3 regions of the Paenibacillus sp. YAF4_2 genome follow, and region 1 is predicted to be linked to each of the others. Evidence: riboswitches for the same ligand, from Rfam matches in the RefSeq annotation. Region 1 holds a riboswitch; each other region holds the start of a gene.
What was found. Region 1 has a riboswitch for ZMP and ZTP ahead of AB4Y93_RS01915 (IMP cyclohydrolase). Riboswitches for the same ligand answer to the same signal wherever they lie in the genome.
Positions count from the first base shown of each region.

Region 2: another riboswitch for ZMP and ZTP. It lies ahead of AB4Y93_RS17245 (DJ-1/PfpI family protein); the one in region 1 lies ahead of AB4Y93_RS01915 (IMP cyclohydrolase).
Region 3: another riboswitch for ZMP and ZTP. It lies ahead of AB4Y93_RS10560 (NIPSNAP family protein); the one in region 1 lies ahead of AB4Y93_RS01915 (IMP cyclohydrolase).

Region 1 covers NZ_JBFRCT010000001.1:392,223-399,595, forward strand. Annotated here, with positions in the region: partial or broken gene AB4Y93_RS01900 (fibronectin type III domain-containing protein) at 1-199, shown strand, start outside; partial or broken gene AB4Y93_RS01905 (fibronectin type III domain-containing protein) at 704-1,291, shown strand; gene AB4Y93_RS01910 (amidase family protein) at 1,902-3,392, shown strand; ZMP/ZTP riboswitch at 3,435-3,511, shown strand; gene AB4Y93_RS01915 (IMP cyclohydrolase) at 3,562-4,266, shown strand; gene AB4Y93_RS01920 (peptide ABC transporter permease) at 4,281-4,991, shown strand; gene AB4Y93_RS01925 (leucine-rich repeat domain-containing protein) at 5,089-6,138, shown strand; gene AB4Y93_RS01930 (hypothetical protein) at 6,183-6,695, shown strand; gene AB4Y93_RS01935 (glycoside hydrolase family 2 TIM barrel-domain containing protein) at 6,878-7,373, shown strand, end outside.
Region 2 covers NZ_JBFRCT010000007.1:51,650-59,022, reverse strand. Annotated here, with positions in the region: gene AB4Y93_RS17280 (sensor histidine kinase) at 1-138, shown strand, start outside; gene AB4Y93_RS17275 (response regulator transcription factor) at 165-851, shown strand; gene AB4Y93_RS17270 (phosphotransferase family protein) at 900-1,862, opposite strand; gene AB4Y93_RS17265 (aldo/keto reductase) at 1,898-2,800, opposite strand; gene AB4Y93_RS17260 (DUF2812 domain-containing protein) at 2,858-3,418, opposite strand; gene AB4Y93_RS17255 (PadR family transcriptional regulator) at 3,424-3,744, opposite strand; gene AB4Y93_RS17250 (AraC family transcriptional regulator) at 3,922-4,785, opposite strand; gene AB4Y93_RS17245 (DJ-1/PfpI family protein) at 4,859-5,467, opposite strand; ZMP/ZTP riboswitch at 5,525-5,604, opposite strand; gene AB4Y93_RS17240 (glycoside hydrolase family 25 protein) at 5,734-6,447, shown strand; gene AB4Y93_RS17235 (hypothetical protein) at 6,865-7,281, opposite strand.
Region 3 covers NZ_JBFRCT010000004.1:1-7,373, forward strand. Annotated here, with positions in the region: gene AB4Y93_RS10540 (hypothetical protein) at 575-988, opposite strand; partial or broken gene AB4Y93_RS10545 (IS110 family transposase) at 1,186-1,371, shown strand; gene AB4Y93_RS10550 (AraC family transcriptional regulator N-terminal domain-containing protein) at 1,583-2,476, opposite strand; gene AB4Y93_RS10555 (SDR family oxidoreductase) at 2,661-3,395, shown strand; gene AB4Y93_RS10560 (NIPSNAP family protein) at 3,628-3,954, opposite strand; ZMP/ZTP riboswitch at 4,095-4,175, opposite strand; gene AB4Y93_RS10565 (chloramphenicol phosphotransferase CPT family protein) at 4,401-4,994, opposite strand; gene AB4Y93_RS10570 (carbohydrate-binding protein) at 5,288-7,373, opposite strand, start outside.

The sequences.
Region 1 (7,373 bases):
ACCGTCCAAACTGGACATCTCAGTGAATCTCTCCTGGACAGCATCGACTGACAATGTGGGTGTAACTGCCTATGATATTTACCGGAATGGCAATATAGCGGGTACGGTAAGCGGTACATCAACAACGTATACCGATATAGGCCTGACACCGCTCACAACTTATTCTTATTCTGTGAAAGCAAGGGATGCGCGCAATAACACCTCCTCGGCAAGCAGCACGATTAGTGTAACGACTTTAGCACCGATTCCAGTCAACAAGCTGCAGAATCCAAGCTTTGATACAAGTAACAGCAACAACAAGCCGGATCAATGGACTTGCGAAAATGATTATTTCTGCTCACGTGACACTTCAGTCAAGCGCAGCGGCACGGCTTCGATGAAGATGTCGGGTGATACAGGACCATGGCTTGGCTTCTATCAGGATGCTGCAGCAACAACAGGTACGGCTTATACCTTCGATGGCTACTATAATGCAGCAGCCAATAACGGTACAACTATCGAGTTCAGACTTCGATTCCTGGATGCTTCGAACAACATCCTGCAGGATAACCTGCTGTATACGCATACGGGTACAAATACGGGCTTTGCCAATGTAAATGGATCGCGTACAGCGCCAGCAAACACGGTAAAAGCTCGTGTATATATTTACATGAAGGATCTCAAAGGCTCATTATACTTCGATGACTTCTCGCTGACGGATGGAAGCGGTGGCACAGCCGATACAACAGCACCTACAGCGCCTACTGGATTAACATCGCCATCGAAAACATCAACAACCGTTAACTTGTCATGGACAGCATCGACAGACAATGTAGGTGTAACTGGCTATGATATCTATCAAGGTACGACGCTTATTGGTTCCACGACAGGAGCAACAACTTACCAAGCAACAGCTCTGACAGCTTCAACAGCTTATAGCTTTACGGTTAAAGCGAAGGATGCTGCAGGCAATACCTCTGCAGCTAGCAGTGCGCTGAACGTAACAACGAATGCGATGGCAGACACTACAGCACCAATAACGCCAATGGGATTAACATCGCCATCGAAAACATCAACAACCGTTAACTTGTCTTGGACAGCATCGACAGACAATGTAGGGGTAACCGGCTATGATATCTACAGAGGTACGACACTGGCTGGGTCCACAACAGGTGCAACATCCTACCAAGTAACAGGCCTTACGGCAAATACAGCGTACAGCTTCACTGTTAAAGCGAAGGACGCGGCAGGAAACGTCTCAGCAGCAAGCACTGCACTGAACGTCACTACTGATGCTGCTTCGGGAGGCAGCAACCTGCTGACAAACGCCGGCTTCGAGACGGACAATGGCAGCAATCGTCCAGCCTCATGGACATACGAGCAGGATTATTACGTATCCCGTAATACATCAACTTATCGTTCGGGCTACGCGTCTATTCGGATCAACGGCGATACGGGTCCTTGGTTCGGCTGGTATCAGGATGTGAATGCAACGGCAGGCACATCCTATACCTTTGACGGGTATGTGAATATCACGTCCAACACGGGCAGCACACTGCAGTTCAAAGTGCAATTCCTTGATGCATCGGGCAATGTATTAGCGGACAATACAGTTTCAACTTACAGCGGAACAACAACTTCCGGCTTCGAGAATGTGCATGGTACGTATACAGCACCGGCCAATACGGCTAAGGTTCGCGTCTATACGTATTTCAAAGACATGCGCGGCACGTTCTTCTTCGACGATTATTCGTTGACGAGCAACTAAATAGGTGGTTAGAAGGAAGAAGCGGTCCCGTTGTGGGGCTGCTTTTTTATATACGATCAGATTAGCATAACTATAATTATTTTTTATTCTCTATGATCTGGCTATAAATGGTAAGATGGTAATAAAGTGTTATTACAAGAGGAGAGTAAGTCTAATGGACAATACAATAGATCTAAATTTAATAGAAGTAGACATCGTTTCTTTACAAGCAGCTATGGAGACAGGTGCGTTATCGTCGGAATCTTGCGTTCGCTGGTATTTGGACCGCATCGAGCAGTTAAATCCGATGCTGAAAGCGGTTCTAGAAGTTAACCCGGATGCAATAGAGGTAGCGAGGGCGCTAGACGTTGAGCGGGAGAAACAGGGAACCCGTGGACCACTACACGGCATCCCGATCTTGCTTAAAGACAATATCGATACAGGTGACCGTATGCATACCAGTGCAGGTTCGGTCGCTCTTGCGGAACATTACGCTCCGAAAGATTCGGGTGTAGCAGCACAACTAAGAGCTGCGGGAGCCGTGTTCCTTGGGAAGGCAAACATGACGGAATGGGCAAATTATATGTCCTATATGATGTGGGCAGGGTATAGCTCTAGGGGAGGCCTGACGCTGAATCCATATGGTCCTGGTGAGTTGTTCGTGGGTGGCTCAAGTTCTGGATCTGGTGCAGCAGTTGCCGCGAATTTGTGCGCCGCTTCTATCGGAACAGAGACCTCTGGTTCAATTATCAACCCATCCTCACAAAACAACATTGTTGGTATAAAGCCGACAATTGGGCTTGTAAGTCGAACAGGTATTATCCCGATTACGCAAAGTCAAGATTCAGCTGGTCCAATGACACGGTCGGTCAGGGATGCTGCAATCTTACTCGGAGCCATGACGGAGGTTGATTCAGAAGATGCTGCCATGCAAGATAGCAGGCGAATAGCGTATAAGGATTATACCCCTTTCTTGGATGCAAAAGGTTTGGAAGGCGCGAGAATTGGCATTCCGCGTTTCTATTATCAAGGACTGGACGATGCTAGGGCCGAGATTATTGAGCGAGCGATCGCCTTGTTCAAGGAACGTGGTGCTATCGTGATCGACCCGGTGACATTACCTTGCGAAAGTGCAAAGTGGGACTGGGATATCATGCAGTTCGAGTTCAAAAAAGGGTTGAATGATTATTTAGCTAACGCTGGACCCGGCGCATCTGTACGAACATTAGATGAACTTATCGCCTATAACGAAGCAAATAGCGATATCGCGTTGAAATATGGTCAAGGCACACTGATTTTCTCGAATAGGACAAGTGGTACATTGTCAGAACCGGAGTACTTCGAGAGTTTAAGACTTAACCACGAGTTCTCAAGGGATCAAGGTATTGATCACGCGATAAGGGAATATCAGCTGGACGCACTACTTTTTCTGGGTAATGAGGAAGGGCTCGATTTGTCTGCACGCGCAGGATATCCTGCCATTACCGTGCCGGGCGGGTACGCAGAAACAGGCATCATAGCCGCAGGTGGCTACACTACAAAAGGACCGCAAGGTATCACATTCGTCGGAACCGCCTATAGTGAGCCTGTGCTTTTCCGATTAGCCTATGCCTACGAACAAGCGAGTAAATACCGTTATGCACCGGCTGATCCGATAACTAATTGATTGATTTATCTGGAAGTACTTAGTATGATGTGAAGTAATTTAAAACTTGTATGTGACTGGCGAACATGGAGATCCATGAGGAAGCATATAAGCTACGGCCGTACGCCTGGGCAGAGGTAAGGGGATTATCCCCTTACCTCTTTATGTTTACCCGAGAGGAGCAAGCGAAGTGAAAACAGCACAAACCGAATTATTTGATAAACCATATCCCGGCAGGACGCTTATAGCGGGGATGACTCCTTCTGGAACACATTATGTACAGGTGTATTGGATTATGGGCAGAAGCGCGAACAGTCGTAACCGTGTTTTTGAACGAGAGGGAAGCAGCGTCAAGAACCGAGCATTTGATCCCGCACAAATGGAAGATCCATCACTCATTATTTATTACCCTGTTCGTCATTGGAGGAACATTCATATTGTCTCGAATGGTGATCAAACGGATACGATCTATGAGGGGCTGCAGCATAATCGGACCTTCGAACAATCGTTAGTGCTCAGAGAGTTTGAGCCAGATGCGCCTCATTTTACCCCAAGAATTTCAGCTGTGATAAACACAGATCTTAAACAGTACGCTTTGTCGATATTAAAAACACATGATAATGACCCCTCCGTTTGCTTACGACATAGTTATTCATACAATAATTTCAAAAGAGGCATTGGTCACTGCATTCACACCTACAACGGTGAGCAGGATGGTGTACTAAAACCATTCGAAGGGGAACCTTTCGAGGTGCCATTATTCGATTCTATTAATGAGATAGCAGACTATTACTGGGAACGTATTAATAAGGAAAACAAAATCTCGTTATTGGTAAAGTTTATTGATGTTACCAATCAAGATATTCAATTTCAGTTTCGAAATAAGCTTTCATGAGTAGGAGATGGCAGATGAAGAAAAAGGAAATTAGAGATTTAATCTATGTAAGCAAAAGTCAGCGTGAGGCGAATTGTTTTTATTCTTTTGGGATTGAATTCTATGAATTTATGAATGGGGTATCGAATAGACCGGAGAATCTTATTTTACTGAAGCATGATTTTCATAACGAAAACTGGAATCAGCATTCCAGATTTGATTATGTGATGAAGGAAGAAATTAATGAACTGATTGAAGATGACGTTTATCGCTATGGAGATTTTGTTTGGGTGGACTTCTCGAAAGAAGAGGATTTAGATACATTAAGCAGCAATGACATTGCGGAGTTATTATTTTTCAGTCACCTTGCCAGACCACTTACTCGGATACCTAAAATTAGATTTGCCTATCATGCACATGATGATGGCTGGTTTAACAAGCTTTATGTGACCGACTTACAAGATTACGAGATTCTATTAGCCAATGTAATTCCTTTGAAACTTCGTAAGATAACGGGAAGAAAAATAAATGATATCCCTAAGGATGTTGCATCGGCGCTGTTGGAAATCACAAATGAGGGGTTATTCATTGATTTATCAAGGGCTATAAAGAGCAGGGCTGAGTTGAAAATACCTATAACGACGATCGGTCATTTCACAAATATGGATAAGGTTTATGATTTTAGGGAAGAGGTTAGGAATTACAAGCTCTGGTTAGTCTACTCACAGAAATTATGGAAGCTATAAAGGAAGATTAAGTTGAACTTTTTTTAATCCATTACGTCTAATTTTTATAAAGGAATTTGTGGAAAGTATTGGATTATTGGGAAAGGAGAGTAGTAAGGTGAGAATGTATACAGATGCTAGAGGCGAAGCCTACGAGCAGCTCATTGATTTGGCAATACGTAATTCGGAATGTTTTGTACTGGGGGAAAAGATTCCTGCTAATATCGCTGAGTGTAGGTACATAAAGGTATTAGAGGCGTTGGAGCCGTATCTGATGAAAACGATCGTTATCCAAAACGGAAATATGGACGAAGTAATACGAATAAAAAATAGTTATAAAAGTCATGCCTTTTATTCTGCGGGAACTTATTATTTCTATAGATGCTGTGAAGGAAGCGGGAACCTGCTCAAGCAATTAGCAAACCGTCTTTCGGATTGGATTTATCCTAACCTGCCGGAGAACTTGTGTTTCTTGAAAGATGGCGGGGGAGATTACCTCTATTCGGTTGTGCATGAAGATATGTATGGTTTGGATGTAACGGAGCAAGAAGCAATCGAATTGATGGAACGAATGACAGGACTCTTTTTGAAAATAGAGGCTCATAAGGATCTGAATCGATTGCTGGATGATGCCATTAAGCATCAGACTGATAAGCTGTATATCTGTGGATATAGACTATCAGAGCTGCCTGAGAGAATTCGGGAGCTTACAGAGCTGCGTGAACTGGAGATTTTTGAACAGGATCTTTATCGTCTGCCAGAAGGGCTGTTCGACTTAAGTAAGCTTGAGCATTTGAGAATTCTGAGTGCTGATTTGGAGAGTATTCCCGCTTCTATAGCCAAGCTGAAGAACCTGAGACAGCTTTCCATCCAATGTGCAAGCTCGGATCGGCCGACTCCCGGCTATCAGGCGAAGCCTAAGGAAGAGATCGGCATAAACCACATTCCACCGGAGATTGGTCAGCTGGAACAACTGGAACAGCTTACGATTCAATACACGTCGATCCATGAGCTGCCGCTTGAACTAGCGAAGCTGGAGAGCCTGCAAGTCTTGGACATTGGAATGAGCTTGATCAAGAAGAAGCCGGATTTCCTAAAGGGAATGAAGCAGCTGAAATACATTAATGTGTCTCAGGATTTGTTTGGAGAACTGATAGAATCAGAATGAAGGTAATTACACTCTAATTTTCTTTGACTCTGGAGGGGGAGTTCTTGAAAAAGATACTATTCGTCTATACTATTGTTACTTTTCTATTCTTAGTCGCTTGTTCACAAGAAGAGTATAACAACAGCAGCAGTATCATCTTTAACTCCGAGAGTGGTCAATGGAAGGCCACAATTCAGAACGATGAAATTATGCGAGATGGGAAGAGATATTTTAATATTATTTACCAGTATAAGGGTGACTTAAAGGACCTTGATGAAGTGCAGAGAATCACGTTTGCACAAGGTACAGAATTCGGAACACAAGTCATAAACGTATATGACCCATCCTACAAAGAAAAATTAATGGCCGTAGGCAACTACCAGGAAGAATACGAAGATCAATACGGGATTATTATTGATCATATTCAAAAGCGAGAATCGAAAGATTTTATTATAGAGTATGGTTTGATGGAAGCAGAGAAGGGTTATACAACATTATCATCCATAAAAAAGAATGGAATCTTGATCATTATTAAATGGCAAACTCAAGGGGAAGAGTACGAAGATCATTTAAAGTAATGTAGTTACAATGTCTCAAAAGAGGTTTCATAAAGATCGCGCTACTGCGCGGTCTTTTTTTAATTCCACATCTAACTTCAGGCGATGTAAATCTAGCATGAAAAAGTGACTGATTTTTGCGGTATTTTGAGCCACCCGGTTATGCTATAGTTGTCGCAATCAAGCTGAAATCTATAGAGGACGTGATATTTTTGATCGCAACAATCAATTTAGAGGGCATTTGGGAGTTCCAACTGGATGGAGAGAAACAGGGCTTCCAAAAGCCGTTGAACGATACAATCGCATTGCCTGGCACAACCTCGTATGCAAGGAAAGGTAAGCGCAACCAAGCCGCACATGAAGGCTCGCTTACGGATGAGTATGAATTTGAAGGTTGGGCTTGGTTTTCTCGTACTGTCGATATTCCTGAAGAGCACGCAAGCTCAAATGTGATGCTGTACCTAGAGCGGACGCGTGTCACAACGGTATGGATCGATGGGGTAGAGCTTGGCACTCAAAATAGCCTATGCGCGCCGCATCTATATAACGTAACGGGCCATTTGACGAAAGGTGTCCATACGATCACTATCCGGGTCGATAATACAAATTACCCGACAAAAGGTGGACATATGACATCGCGGGATACCCAGACCAATTGGAATGGTATTACAGGCCGCATGGAGCTGCAATTTTATGGAG
Region 2 (7,373 bases), on a different contig from region 1:
ACCAAAGCTTCGGTTAATAACTGGGGAATTGGCTTGTCCTACTGTCATAAGATCGTCCTTGGGCATGATGGCAAGATTGTAGTAGACAGCAAACAACACGTTGGAACGACCTTTACGGTGTTCTTGCCGATGATTTAAAGCCATAGACGAAAGGGGCCCGTACAATGACACAACAACCGATTCGTATTCTCATCGCCGATGACATGGAAGCCCATCTTCGAAGGCTGGAACGAACATTCGCTGGACATGCTGATTTCTCTTGTGTGGCGCGCGCTTCCTCCGGTCATGATGCGGTAATTCAAGCAGCGCTGCATCAACCTGATGTGATTCTCATGGATATCGAGATGGAGTCCCAATTTGCGGGTATTCAAGCTGCGAAAGTGATTAACGACAAATATCCACTCATGAAAATTATCGTCCTCACGGTTCACAAGGATGAGAATTTCATCTTTGCAGCCTTCCAGACCGGCATTATCGACTATTTGTTAAAAAACGCTTCTGACATCGAAGTTATGGAAGCTGTACGCTCCGCCTACATAAATGCCTCCCCCATCCGCCCGATGATTGCCGAGAAAATACGGGAAGAATTTGCACGTGTGAAACGAGCGGAGAACAGCCTGATTAATATTATCCAGATCATTTCCGAGCTGACACCAAGCGAATTGCAGGTGCTTCGTCTGCTGTGCGAAGGCAAGAAGCGGAAGCAAATTGCCGAGGAGCGCTGTGTCGAATACGAAACAATCAAGAAGCAAATCAATTCCATTCTGAGAAAATTCCAAATGCCCGATTCGGCGATGGTCATCCAAACGATTAACGACCTTCGTATATTCGAGGTGATGAAGAAGCTATAACTAAAAAAGCTGATAACGGTCCATAAACCGTCATCAGCTTCTGTTATTTTATAAGGCCTGCAATCGCTTGAAGCCCTCTTTGAAATTCTCATGCGTCCACTTGATATGATCCTGATTCTCGTATTTGCGGTACGTGCATTCAATCACGAATATGAGATCCATATAGAAATCGTACAGCATCCGTCTTCTCTGCTCGACCTCGGTTAGACCATTGAACCCGTATCCAGCGTAAAAAGCGTTCGACCACTCCTGCGTAAGCCGGCCAAAATAATATTCACATAACGGATCGCCCCAGAATGCCCGCTCGAAATCGATAAGGCCGGAGATAGCTCCATCCTTCACAAATATATTACCATCCCACAAATCCCAATGGACTAAGCAGGCTTCCTTTACATCCGTAAGAAGTCCACTTGCCCGAGCGATCTCCTTCTCGATCTCCTCATACGATACAGGTAAAGCGACATTGGCGTCCTTCCCATCAGCTAACACATCCTCCAGCATGCCACCGAACACTTCCGCCCAACTATCACTTCTCCGCCCATCAGGTTGAAGCGAGCCAAAAAAGCTGTTCCTATAGTCATTGATCGTCCGGCTATAGCCGCCAAGCTGGCGTATGATAACCTCCCGCTCTTCCGGTGTAAGGGAGTCTCTTATTTGATTTAATGCGGTTCCTTCTACAAATTCCATAAAGAAATACTCCGCCTGGATCAGCTCACAAGTTGAATCATACGTATAAATTCGAGGGATCGGCAGAGCTGGATTGGCAGCGACAAGCCTCATCGACTCTACCTCTGTCTTCATAATGTTTTTCTCATAGCGCATCATTAGTTTATCCTTGGAAGGGGCAATCTTCAGAACGGTCTTCCGGCCATCCTCCAGCATGATGGAGTAAGCCATATTAGCCCAGCCGTCCGTAAGCTCACTTGCCGAGCGAAAGCCCTGTCCAAATGTCTCATGTACCATCTTTCCGATCTCTTGGTTGCTAAGCCTGTACTTATTCGCATTTTCCATATCTGCACAACTGCCTCCGGTCCATGGAATTGGTATTACCGGTGAACCTTGTATACGCCCGCTTTGCTCAAGCGGCGAATCAATTGCACTTCTTCCCCTGTTAATGCTGGAATATCGGCGGCCGCAATATTTTGAAGAAGCTGTTCACGGGAGCTGGCTCCCGGAATCGCCACCGCTACAGCCGGATGGCTAAGCGAGTAGCGGATTGCAAGCTGCGAAAGACTTCTCTCTGTGCTCGTCAACTGCTGCAGCTGCTCACGGAGATGAAGCAGCTCGTCCAGCTCATAATCTGGCACAGCTTTGGACGGCTGTCTATTCGCCGCTAGAGCACCACTCGCAACTGGCCCTCGCGCAATGACACTAATCCCCTTCTCCTCCAAGAGCGGTAGAACCGACTCTTCTGCACGTCGGTCTACGATACTATAAGGATTCATCACGCTGACCATAGAGGAGCGAGCAGCATATTCCCGAATCACATTTGGACGAATCGACGATATGCCATATTCCCGAATAATGCCCTCCTGTTTTAACTGCTCGAACGCTTCGATCGTCTCCTCGATCGGATCCTCAATCGTTCCGCCATGCAGCTGGTACAGATCAATATAGTCTGTGCCTAGTCTGCGAAGGCTTTCTTTTACGGCCGATAAAATATATTGTTTCGACGGATCCCATGCCCATCCTTCTTGACCAGGAATTCTCCGGTTGCCAACCTTCGTCGCTAGCACAACCTGATCACGCCGTCCACGGATCGCTTTGCCTACCAGCTCTTCATTAAGCCCGCTGTCATACAGATCTGAGGTATCCAGCAGGTTAACACCCCGCTCCAATGCTTCATGAATAAGAGCTGTTGCCTTCTGTTCATCGGTTCCAAGCGACATGCATCCTAGACCAATTTCTCCAACGAGCAGCTTTGAGCTGCCTAACTGATTTTGTTTCATTCTGATCTCACTCCTTTATTGTAAAGCTGCAAACCCTAAGGTGTGCAGCCTTCAAGACTATACTTGCAGCTTAAGATTATTTACTTTCTTCTTTATCTTCCAGCAGCCATATCCTAACAAGGTAAACAGTCCAAGATAGAGGATCATCAGCGGAATACCTATCGTCCAGAGCCCCTCTGTAAAGAAAGTATTCAGATTAACCATGTTCAAAATCATGATAAAGAGATTAACGAACAACATAGCGCTTATAACTCCCAGCAGCCTTTTATAGAGCATAATTAAAGATTCACGGTCTGTATATAGCTGAGGCTCTTCACCCGGCTGCCACTCCCTTCGGAAGTAATGCCAGGTCAATCCGAATGAACTGACATATTCCCAGCCCGCATCTTGATATAAATCAAGATACTCCTGAAATTTCCCGTTTTCCCGAGACTGTCCGGTCTGATAATCCATCCTATACGTATACCGAACCGATTCATCACGCACGAAAGAGCTGCTTATGAGTCCGCCTTTTTTAAAATGTAATCCTTGGCTCGACAACTCATTCATCCATTGCTCTCCCTTCTCATAATTCCAGGCCATAATCAGCCGATGACGCTTTTCCAGCTTTTCACTCAACAGCCTCACCCCTTCTTCGTAATCAGAGCCTGACGCCCTACGTCCAGAAGCTCTTCCAGCCTTGCGACTTCCGCAGACACAACCTGCCTGCCATTCTCCGTAATGGCATACATCTTACGCCGGGTATCCGTTCCCTCAGGCACAGGATAAAGTTCAATTAACCCTTTATTGAGCAAGGTATTGAGCGCCGTGTATAAAGTGCCGGCACCAATCTTGACCCGTCCGTTACTCATTTTCTCGGTATCCTGCATAATCCCATATCCATGCGAAGGCTCCGTATATAGAACAATTAAGATATAATAAAAAGCTTCCGTCAGCGGCAGCATCTCTTTCACATCGTTCAGTCTTTTTCTCTCCCCTCTAATATATCGACACGCGATACATCTTATGGCTATATATTACAACTCGATATATCGGGTGTCAATATAGTTTTGGAACATTTTTCTTTTTATATGCAAAACAGGGCATGTTGGAATATCCAACATGCCCTGTGAATTGACGTTTTAATGAATGGGAATATAGACTGTCATACTAATATTCTCAGGTGTAGAATACATCACATCTGTTACCTCAAAGTCCGGCCCTTCTCCACGCTCATAATTGCTGTTAGGCAGCCATGTACCGTAAATATACTTCCAAGTATTTTGCCCAAGTTCAGGCATGCTGCTGTTACGGAATGCTGCGTATTTCCCTGCTGGAAGCTCCAGGCAGTCAAAGCCCTCCTCCACTTCTGCAAATGCTGTGACCTCCTCGCCAATAAGGAAGGAAAAAGCACCATCCTCACGGAAGGAGTGGGAAATACCATAGGCAAAGGCCGGCCGGGCTTTGTTTGGGATACGCATAAAATATTCATTGCTGCCAAAATGCCCGTAAAACCTCGGAATCTCCTCAAAATATAATTCGTTATTCAAATTCGTTGCGTAGTTATACCCGATAATACGAATGGTAGGAAGCTCGACTATGTCCGGTTTGTACATATTCAGCCCTCCTCGAATATTGGCTGTTAGAGCAATGAAGTCGATTGGATGCTGGGAAGCAAGTGGTTGCTGCTGTTTACGATACTTAGCTGGAGTTACGCCGAAATAACTACTGAAAGCACGGGTGAATGCCTCCTGCGAGCCGTATTGATAAGACACAGCGATGTCTAGTACCGTTTTTCTGGTAACCAGAAGCTCCGCAGCAGCGACGCTTAATCTTCTCTTCCGAATGTATTCCTGAACCGTAAATCCAGAAATAGCGTGAAAGATCCTTTGAAAATGATAGACCGAAAACCCCGCTTCCTTGGCAATGGCCTCTAAGCTAAGAGGCTCCTGCAGCTGTTCTTCCATAAAAATGATGGCTTGTTGGACTCTCGTATAATGTTCCATTTGAATTCAGTTACCCAGCTCCTTCGTTTACATTTGCAGTTATCTTATCATTGAGGTAGCTCGCTATATTTGATCAGGAATGCTTTCTTGGCGTCCAATCATATTCCATCAACCTCGCTGTCTTTAGGGCCCGCTCTTCGCTATGAAGCTTGCTGATTACATATAAGGACATATCTATACCGGCAGATACACCCGCAGACATAATAATCTTGCCGTTATCTACATACTTAACGTTGTCAATAATTTCCGCCGATTCAGGCGCAATCTGTCTTAATTCCTCAATAGCAAGATGATAGGTGGTCAGCTTTAGCCCTTCCAATTCAACAGCTTTAGCTAAAAGCAGCGCTCCCGTACATACAGACAATATGAGCTCAGCTTCATCCGCACAGCTGTGGATCCAGTCCGTTAGTACTCTGTTGTTCAATTCTTGCCGAACACCACGGCCGCCGGGGATGAGCATAATATCTGGCTTCGGGCAATCATGGATGGTGTACGCTGGATTCACGCTGAGATTACCTAATGCTGTGATAGGATGGTTATGCTCGGCTACCGTATAGACATGGAAATCCTGTCCGAAATTACTGCCCGTAATAAACACTTCGTACGGTCCGGTAAAATCCAATATCTCTACATTGTCGTAGATCAGAATCGCTACATTCCTCTTCTTCTGCACCTGTTCCATATCCTCATCCTCCTAAAAATAAAAAAGTACTCATTCTCGTAAAAGTAACGAGAACAAATACTTTGCCCAGGCGTACGGCTGATGACATATGTGCTCCCTCGTGGTTATCCACGTTTACGCCAGTCGCACATACCAGATATTTACTTATTATACTATTCCGAACATCGGCCGGAAGCAAGAGTGAATTTGAAACAATTAAAGGCAGGATATCGTCTATTAATCCGGGATGTTTTGTAAGTCTAGTATTCATTGAAGGAAGTGTAGCCATGAAGCTAAAGAGATGGCATAAAATAATCGCTGGGCTGCTGCTGTTACTCCTTATTGCCGTGGTACTAGAATACAAGGGGATCATCTGGCATAACAGCTTGTTCGCGGCCAAATATGATGTAAGAGGAATCGATGTCTCTCACTATCAGGGGGAAATTAATTGGAAGAAGGTCGCTGACAGCGGAAAGTGGCAATTTATCTATATCAAAGCAACCGAAGGAAAAGATATGACCGATAGCCATTTCATTGCTAATTGGGAGCAGGCTAAGAGCAATGGCATGCTCATTGGTGCCTATCATTTTTTCACCACTCAAAGTACCGGTTCTCAGCAAGCTGCACATTTTATTGAAGAGGTTCCTAATGAGGCCGCCAACCTTCCCCCAGTCATCGATATTGAGATCAGTCTGGATAAAGATGTTCCACTCATTCAAGGTGAGCTAACCACCCTAGCGGATCAACTGGAGCAGCATTACAAGCAAAAGCCCATTCTGTATGTCACCTACGATACTTTTAACACCTACATAGCAGGAAGCTTCGACGGCTATGAGATCTGGATCAGAGATATTGTGAAGCATCCATCCCTGAAGGACGACCGGGCTTGGATCTTCTGGCAATTTAATAATCGTGGCAGAATCTCCGGTATCGATGCCTATGTGGATATTAACGTATTCCATGGGGATGAAAGGGCTTTTGCTGCGAAGTTCAAGAAATAAGATAAGAAGGCTGTCCCAACTGGCCCTCTCTAAAACGATAAGACCCTCGCAGGGTCTTATCGTTACTAATTTCAGGCAGCAATCATCCAATAAGACCCCCGTAGGGTCTTATCGCATCTCCGAACGCTCATGAAAGCTTAGTTCCCTTCACATATTTAGCAAATAAGACCCTCTCAGGGTCTTATCGTTACTAATTTCAGGCAGCAATCACCCAATAAGACCCTCGTAGGGTCTTATTGCATCTCCGAACGCTCAAAGAAGCTTAGTTCCCTCCCCATATTTAGCAAATAAGACCCTCTCAGGGTCTTATCGTTACTAATTTCACACAGCAATCACCCAATAAGACCCCCGTAGGGTCTAATTGGACCGCAGCTAGTCTTACAGGATAGTCCCCATTAAGACAACCGTTTTTTATATTTACTTTTGAATTTTAAAAGTAAACTTCCACTCGGCGGTGTTCCCGGAATACCTGCCGCGATTTTCTGTAACGACTACTTTCAAATTTTTATTTATCGTTTTGGTTATGGAGGAAGCTTTAATGGCAGTATTGGATGAGCTGCTATCCGGAATTTTATCCTGTTCCTCAGCATAAGCCTTAAGCTTTACACTATCTGTTGATTTCAGATTTAAGGTAACACTGCCGCCCTCCTTCACTTCTTTATCGTTAATATACGCCGTTGTGAACCACTCATTACCGACATGATTATTCTCAACCAGCTCCACACTAACCAGAGTGACCTTAAATTTTGTCGTCTTACTCGCTGCATAGACGGGTTGCATAAGCAGCGTAGAAACGAAAATAACAGCCATAGCTAACTTCAAATACTTGTACATTGAGAGTGCCTCCCTCAAACTATTTTTCTATCTAAGGGTTACTTACTTCGCTGGAGCACTCGATTACCCCTCCTTCATTTACACTCACCCGA
Region 3 (7,373 bases), on a different contig from region 1:
GAGTACGAAGATGAACAAAATGCCGGTGCCAGGTTCAAACGACACGGAATTTTCCGCCGAGGAAGTTGCAGAGGTATTCGAGCAAAATCAATCTGTAGAGCACTCAGCCCGTAACGTAAAGAAATTTGAGTAAATACAGCGCAAAAAAACGGAAGCCCGGTTCCACTAAGGAACCAGGCTTCTTATAAGATCAAAAATCTGTCCAATCATTCTATCACTTGATGTTAGTTAACCACTTATATCTACTACCGTCGTTTGTATAGAAGTTCTTGTTTATTCAATAAAGCCTCATATTAAGAGGATTCTTGTCGTCCGGCATTTTAGAATAAAATTATCGCCAACAAACAAGCAACTACTGCTATTAATGCTGTTACGAAAAATTCTTTAGTATGCCCATCAAAGCCATATACCAATAATCCATACAAGATGCTCAGTATAGAAGTAATGACACAAAGAACTACTATTACTGCGTATATTGCAGAAGACTTTTTCGGTTGATTGGACATTTTCAATATTTCTCTCGTTATTTGAACTATAGTTCCCCGATAGCTTAATGACAAGTAGTGAATATAGATTACTTCGTAACCTGAAATTCCTTCATTATCTCTTCAACCCGTTCATCCTTTGTAGAACCTGCATATTCGTAAAATAATATAACATTCGCTACTTGGTATTCGCTGTGTATATACAATTCAGTAGCTGCTGTACTCTCTCCGAAATCCTTTATCCCTTTTTCAGCTTCTTGGCGGGAGGGATAGACATAGAAGCTAATTAGCTGATTTGCATTTATTGCAAAAAATTCAGGTTTAACATTATTTAAAGTCTTAATAAATACGTTCTGTGAACTTAATTCTTGTGGTTCTGATAACTGAATATCTTTCGACTCCAAAGAGGCTTTAATCTGCTCTGACGTAATTTTTAGATCATATTTCGTGCATCCTGTCATAATGAAGCAAATTAACAGAACAACAAACATTACAATTCTCACGCATTTCCCACCCTTCGTAATTCTCCCATAAATTAGGACGTGAAATACAATCAATTGTTGCGCAAATCTGCCCTTTACTTCAACAACAAACCGGCAGCGGATCTCTGATCTGTTACCGGTTATTGTTTTAAACTAATGTTCACCGTTAGAATTCCTGTAAAACGAAAAATTTAAAGCGTCATGCTGGGGTTAAACGAACGATGTGTATGGTAATGACGAATCCAGAGGTTCAAGCTTTACATCATTACAACGTAAAGAAAAAGAAACTTAAGAAAATGAAATCTGTCATGAAATTATGTGGTAAAGTGGCACGTATGCTTGTCGGTCTTGCGAAAAGCAACGAAGCCTATGATTCAACCAGAGTTTTCCCACAGGCAGCATAAGGGTTTCAAACCCGTGGACAAACCCATCATACCGAGGCGCTTCTTTTTTGACAAAGGCCATTTCTTAGGCTATACAGGAATGTTTAGTTTAGCTGAGTATGAGAAACGAGGGTACAATGTCACTGTCCAATTTTGCAAAAAGAGGATAAGAGTTGACAGCTAGCACATTCGCGTGAAGTGACTAAATAGAGTTTACTTCGAAATAAACAATTCACTGAAGTTCAAATAAAGAATCGCGCAGGTGATTGATATCTCTCATCGGCGGGCGTCCGAATAAACGGGTATATTCCCTGTTAAACTGGGAAGGGCTTTCGTAACCGACTCGAAATCCTGCCGTTGCAGCATCCAAGCCTTCCGTAAGCATCAATCGACGTGCAGATTGCAACCGAATGGTCTTCTGATACTGCAGCGGGCTCATTCCCGTTACTTTTTTGAAATGCTTGTGCAAGGATGTTGGGCTCATACTTACTTGTTTCGCTAACTCTTCAATAATGAGCAACTTGGAATAATCACGGTTGATCAGATGTATTGCATTTGAAATGCCTTGTGCATAGCTACCGATCACGGAAAACTGCCTGATCAACGCCCCTTGCTCGCCCTGCATCACCCTGTAAAATATTTCTCTGATGATGAGCGGAGCTAGCATCTCGATATCGGTGGGGGTATCTAAAAGATTGACGAGGCGCAGAATAGCATTTAGAAAAGGAGGGGTGGATGGATTGACCAAAATGCCCCGTCCCGTCTCTCCCCTTTTCTGCGGGCTAGTTTTCTTGTTTAAATCCAGAACGACATCTGGGTTAAGTGTTAATCCTAAGCTTAAGTACGGCATCTGCGGCGATGCATGAATAATTTCCCCGATAACCGGCAGATGAACGGAGGCAACCATATACGTGCCCGGATCGAACCGGAAGCTTTCCCCGGCTAATGTGGCAGTCTTTGAGCCTTGGGCAATTACGTAAAGTGATGGCATGTTAAGGGTATGCGTCGGTTCTGATTCCTCGGATGCACGCCTGAAACAAAGTTCCGGAATCGCTGTTTTGTGCGTACCATCCACAGGCGTATAGCGTGCAATTTGCCGAGCTAACTCGGAAACGAGTTGGTTCAAGCTTAATCACAATCCTTTTTCGTACAATCTGATAATGATATTGTAACGAAACCGGACAGGAATAGGCAAGGAACGCGCATGAATCGTCTACCTGGTTCAATAGGATATTTCTTATAATTCAAAGTGTAAGACAATATTCAGATGAAAGAAGGACTGGGCTGTGACAACGAACGAAAATGTAATAATGTCGGGAATCAAAGATAAAGTTATCGTCATTACAGGCGCAAGCAGCGGAATTGGTGAGGCGACTGCACTTCTGCTCGCTGAGCGAGGTGCGAAAGTCGTGCTTGGGGCGCGCCGATTGGATCGCCTTGAGGCTCTGGCGGACCGCATCACGAATGTAGGCGGTGAAGCCGCCTATGCAGCCATAGACGTGAGACGGCGCGACGACTTATCCAACCTCGTCAAGTTGGCATGTGAGCAGTTCGGCAAGCTTGATGTTCTGGTCAACAATGCCGGCGTTATGCCAATTTCCCCGTTCGATGAACTGCGTGTCGAGGATTGGGAGGCGATGATTGACATCAACATTAAAGGCGTTCTGTACGGCATTGCGGCAGCGCTGCCTCTCTTCCGCAAACAAGGCTCCGGGCATTTCGTCAACATCGCTTCTACAGCAGCCTATCGCATTGTGCCGAACATGGCGGTCTATGCCGGCACGAAGTTTGCCGTGCGTGCCATCTCCGAGGGTTTGCGCCAGGAGGCCGGCGATAAGCTGCGCGTGACAATCATTTCGCCTGGCTCGACGCGGACAAACGCCGCGGAAACAATGACAAATCTAGAGATAAAAGCCAAGCTCGAAGAGTACCGTGAATTCGCGATGCCGCCGGAAGCTATCGCCAGAGCTATTGCGTTTGCGATCGAGCAGCCGGCCGATATTGATGTAGGCGAGCTTGTTGTCCGCCCCACTGCGCAGGGGTAAGGTAAACAGTATGGGGTAAAGAAAGTCGAACTGAGATAATGGTACCGATGAAGCGAGCATTCATCGGTACTATTTTCATTTTCCTTACATTATTACAATTACCAATCCATAATCGATATTATCTTTATTATCCCCGCTTTACTGCGCATAACTGCCCATTAGTTGAGAAAACGGCAGCTCATCATATATGAACTGCCGTACTGTTTCTATTGAGCTATTGTTCTCAGTTAGTTCATTTTCCCAATCCGAAAAATTCAGCTTGATTCATAAAATATTCATCAATTTTTTCGACTATGAGCCCTCCGTTTTCTTCCGAGTTGCGTTTTACTTGAATCCATTCGATGTCTTTCTTAAACTGCTCCCATAGCCTTTGACGCTGCGCCATATCCTTAAATTCCATCACATAATATAGTTTATTTTGGCCTGTTGCATCTATCCAGAAATTCACGACCTTCATTCCCAGTCTTGTGAAAATTCTAAACGTATGCTCCTTAAATCTGTCTTGAATGGCATTCATTCGACCTTCGTAAATCGTATAGATTCGCAACTCGTATAGCATGTTATTCCCTCCCTGAATGAATCTGATTGTTAATCCAGCACACATCTATTTCGACTTTTTAAAAATCAGATCGAGCGCATTCTCTCTGGACCATCATGCTTACCGCCTAAAACACACAGAGGTAAGGGATACCTCTCCCTTACCTCTGCCCAGGCGTACGGCATATGACAATATGTGCTCCCTCGTGGGTCTCCACGTTTACGCCAGTCACACATACCAAATATTTACTGTAATTATAGTTAGAATATTTACTGAAGTAAAGATGTTATTTTCGTTATCCTGCCCTTTACTTCAATAAAAAATGGCAACTGATCATCTGGATCAGCTGCCATTGTGTTTTTCTCAACTAACGTTCTTACGTTAGCTTATTTCAGAAATCCATCGGGCAGACCGTAGGGGCGATAGCCCCAATACTTGAATATGGTGTTATCTGTCGGATACGCCCTCTAGGAAGCACTAACATTTCTTTTACTTAATTTCTTAAATACCGAGTAATCCTTATTGGACTTAATAAAACTTAATATCTTTTCGGCACATTCTATTGGATTTAACTCTTCAGTATTTACTTCAAGGTCATATTCATTAAAGCAATATACTTTGCTAAACTGTGAAGCTGCTAGTCCAATCTTTCTATCTCCTCTTGCTTGCTCTCTTCTTATGAGTTCTTCTTTCGAGCATATTACACCTATAAATAACGTAGGATGATCGAAAAATTGATCAAGAAACTCATTAAACCTCTTGTCATTGTTGATTACGGTATCTACGATTACATTAAAACCCATTTCTGATAACAATTTAATTGTCGAATAGTACACTGAGATTATGGAATCATCAAGTATTTGTGCGACAACTTGATCATCTACTGCTCTTATAGGTTCATCTGGAAATTTATTATTAATAAATTCATTGTAATTATTAAAAAAATCATCAATAGATAAATGATAAAAAAGAATCTCTTTCTGATTTATCAGTTCAGTCGATATGGAGGTCTTTCCGGAACTTGAAGTTCCATTTAGAAAAACTAATAACCCTTGCTTCAATTTAATCATCCCTTCGAAAAATAATCATTGCGTATTTTTCAGATACGTTATATTCACAAAACTTATAAAATTATCCAACTCAGAAAGTATTCGAGAAACGATTGAATTATCCTGCCCTTTACTTCAACAAACGTTCTTACGCTAGCGTAATCATCAGATGTCCAATAAAACAAAATCCTATCGACTACCATCATAATTTCCTATACAATAACGCAAAACATCCCCGCACCGAAGCTCCTTCGGTACAGGGACGTTCTTATTAGTTAGACGCCTCTTGGCAGGGGCATTGTCGGCTACTTGCCCAGATTTTCGCTCCACACCTCAATGAGTGCGTTAACGCTCCGATTTAGCGTTATCTTTACTTGATCGGAAACCTCTTCCTGCTTCTTCTCTTTATTCAGCTGATTCAGCAAATTCTCCAGATGCTTGATCCCCTGCTTCCAATCCGGCTTCTTCTTGCTAACCGCATCAGCTGCATGCTCAAGCTCCTTATCCAGTTGCTTCCTTATCTTCTCGTCTAACTGTCCGGCTGAACCAAACAAATCCAGCAACTGACTGATTGCAGGAGCATTAATGGGGGCAGGGAGAACCGTGAAATTATCGTAGCTCGTTTCATTCATGAATGTCCGCATGCCGACTTTGCCGTGTGTGAATGGACTGCCGCTAGTGTCTGTATAGTCGATAACCGGCTTGCTCATATCATCGACATACACTTGGATGCGTGCACCCTGCGCAACGACTTTTACATGCTTCCATTCGCCTGTCTTCACCTCGAGCGGCACCCCTGTCAAATAGGTCCAGCTGTAATTCAGCTTACCGAGATGAACGCCCTGTTTGTTCAGGTACGCGACATATCCTTGCACGAAGTTCGCATTGTTCTGATTCAGCTCCTTGCCGTGAGCCGGGTTGCTCGCACGGAACAGAATGCCCCCGTCACCGGAATCGCTAATCAGCTTGATATCGGACTCCACGCTGTAATCCGACCAATTGGCATCCCCGATCGTCGTCTTCGCGAAGCTGCCGACCGCTGCCTGATATTCGCCGGTATGAACAACCTTCGGTTCGACCGGATTCTGATGAATCCGTATTCCTTGGAAGTCGAATTCACCTTTGACGGTTTCGATCTTCAAGGTATGTGCACCCGCCGGGAGATAGATGCCTTGCTTCGTTGTTGTCGCCCAGTTCTCCCAGGTGACGGAATTCGGAATATCAACTTCACCGGTTAGATCGGTTGCATCGTCGAGCCACAGCCGGACCTTTGCTCCGTCCATCGATGTAGCGGTCACGAAATCGACGTTGTACACGCCGGCCTCGGCAATATCTACGTTGTAGTCCAGCCATTCGCCGGTAGCGTTCCACCCCACATTGTAGCTGCCGCCCGCATTCCGGCGGATATCGACCGCTTCATTCCGGTATTCCGTACCGATGTTGGCGGGAGTCAGATCATGGTAGCCCGTACCTTCGCCGCCTGCCTTATAATCAGCAGCCTGGATAAATCCGGGCAGTACGTGCGGCTTATCGAATTGGGTGAGCGACAGTCTCGTCATGTCAAACTCGCCTTTCACAATTTCGACCTTCAGTTCATGATCGCCAGCGGGCAGCTGGATACCGGATTTCGTCACCGATTTCCACTTATTCCAGTCGCCGGAAGCAGGAACGCCCAGTACGCCTGTCAAGTCAGTCGTGTCATCCAGCCATAGCCGGACTTGTGCATCCGTAAACGTCGTAGCTGCCCACAAGTCGAGATCGTAGAGTCCCTCTTCCGCGACACGGATGTTGTACTTCAGCCATTCGCCTGTTTGATTCCAGCCTACGATCTGATCGCCGGATGCAGCGGATCTAATGTCGACCTTATCGCTGCGGTATTTGCCCCCAATGTTCGCAGGAGTCAAATCATGATAGCCTACGCCTTCACCGCCGGGCTTGTAGTGCTCGGCTTCGATGACGCCGGGTACTGGTATCGGCTGATCCATCCTCGTCAGCGCTATACCTGCAAAATCAAATTCTCCGCGGACCGTCTCGGCTTTCAGCGTATGCTTGCCTGCCGGGAGTGTAACACCGGATTTTTGCACCACATTCCAGATGTTCCAGTCACCGGTCTTCGGAATATCCACGATGCCGGTAAGATCCGTCGTATCGTCCAGCCACAGCCGGATCTGACCTCCATCCAGCGTAGTAGCCACTTTGAATTCTGCGTTATAGGATCCGGCTTCCGCTACGTCAATGTTATACTTCAGCCATTCGCCCGTCTGGTTCCAGCCGACGTTGTAACCGCCATCGACCGGATTGGATCGTATGTCGACCGAATCTCCCCGGTACTGGCCGCCGATGTTTTCGAGTGTATTCTCATGATAACCGACACCTTCGCCGCCGGAGATA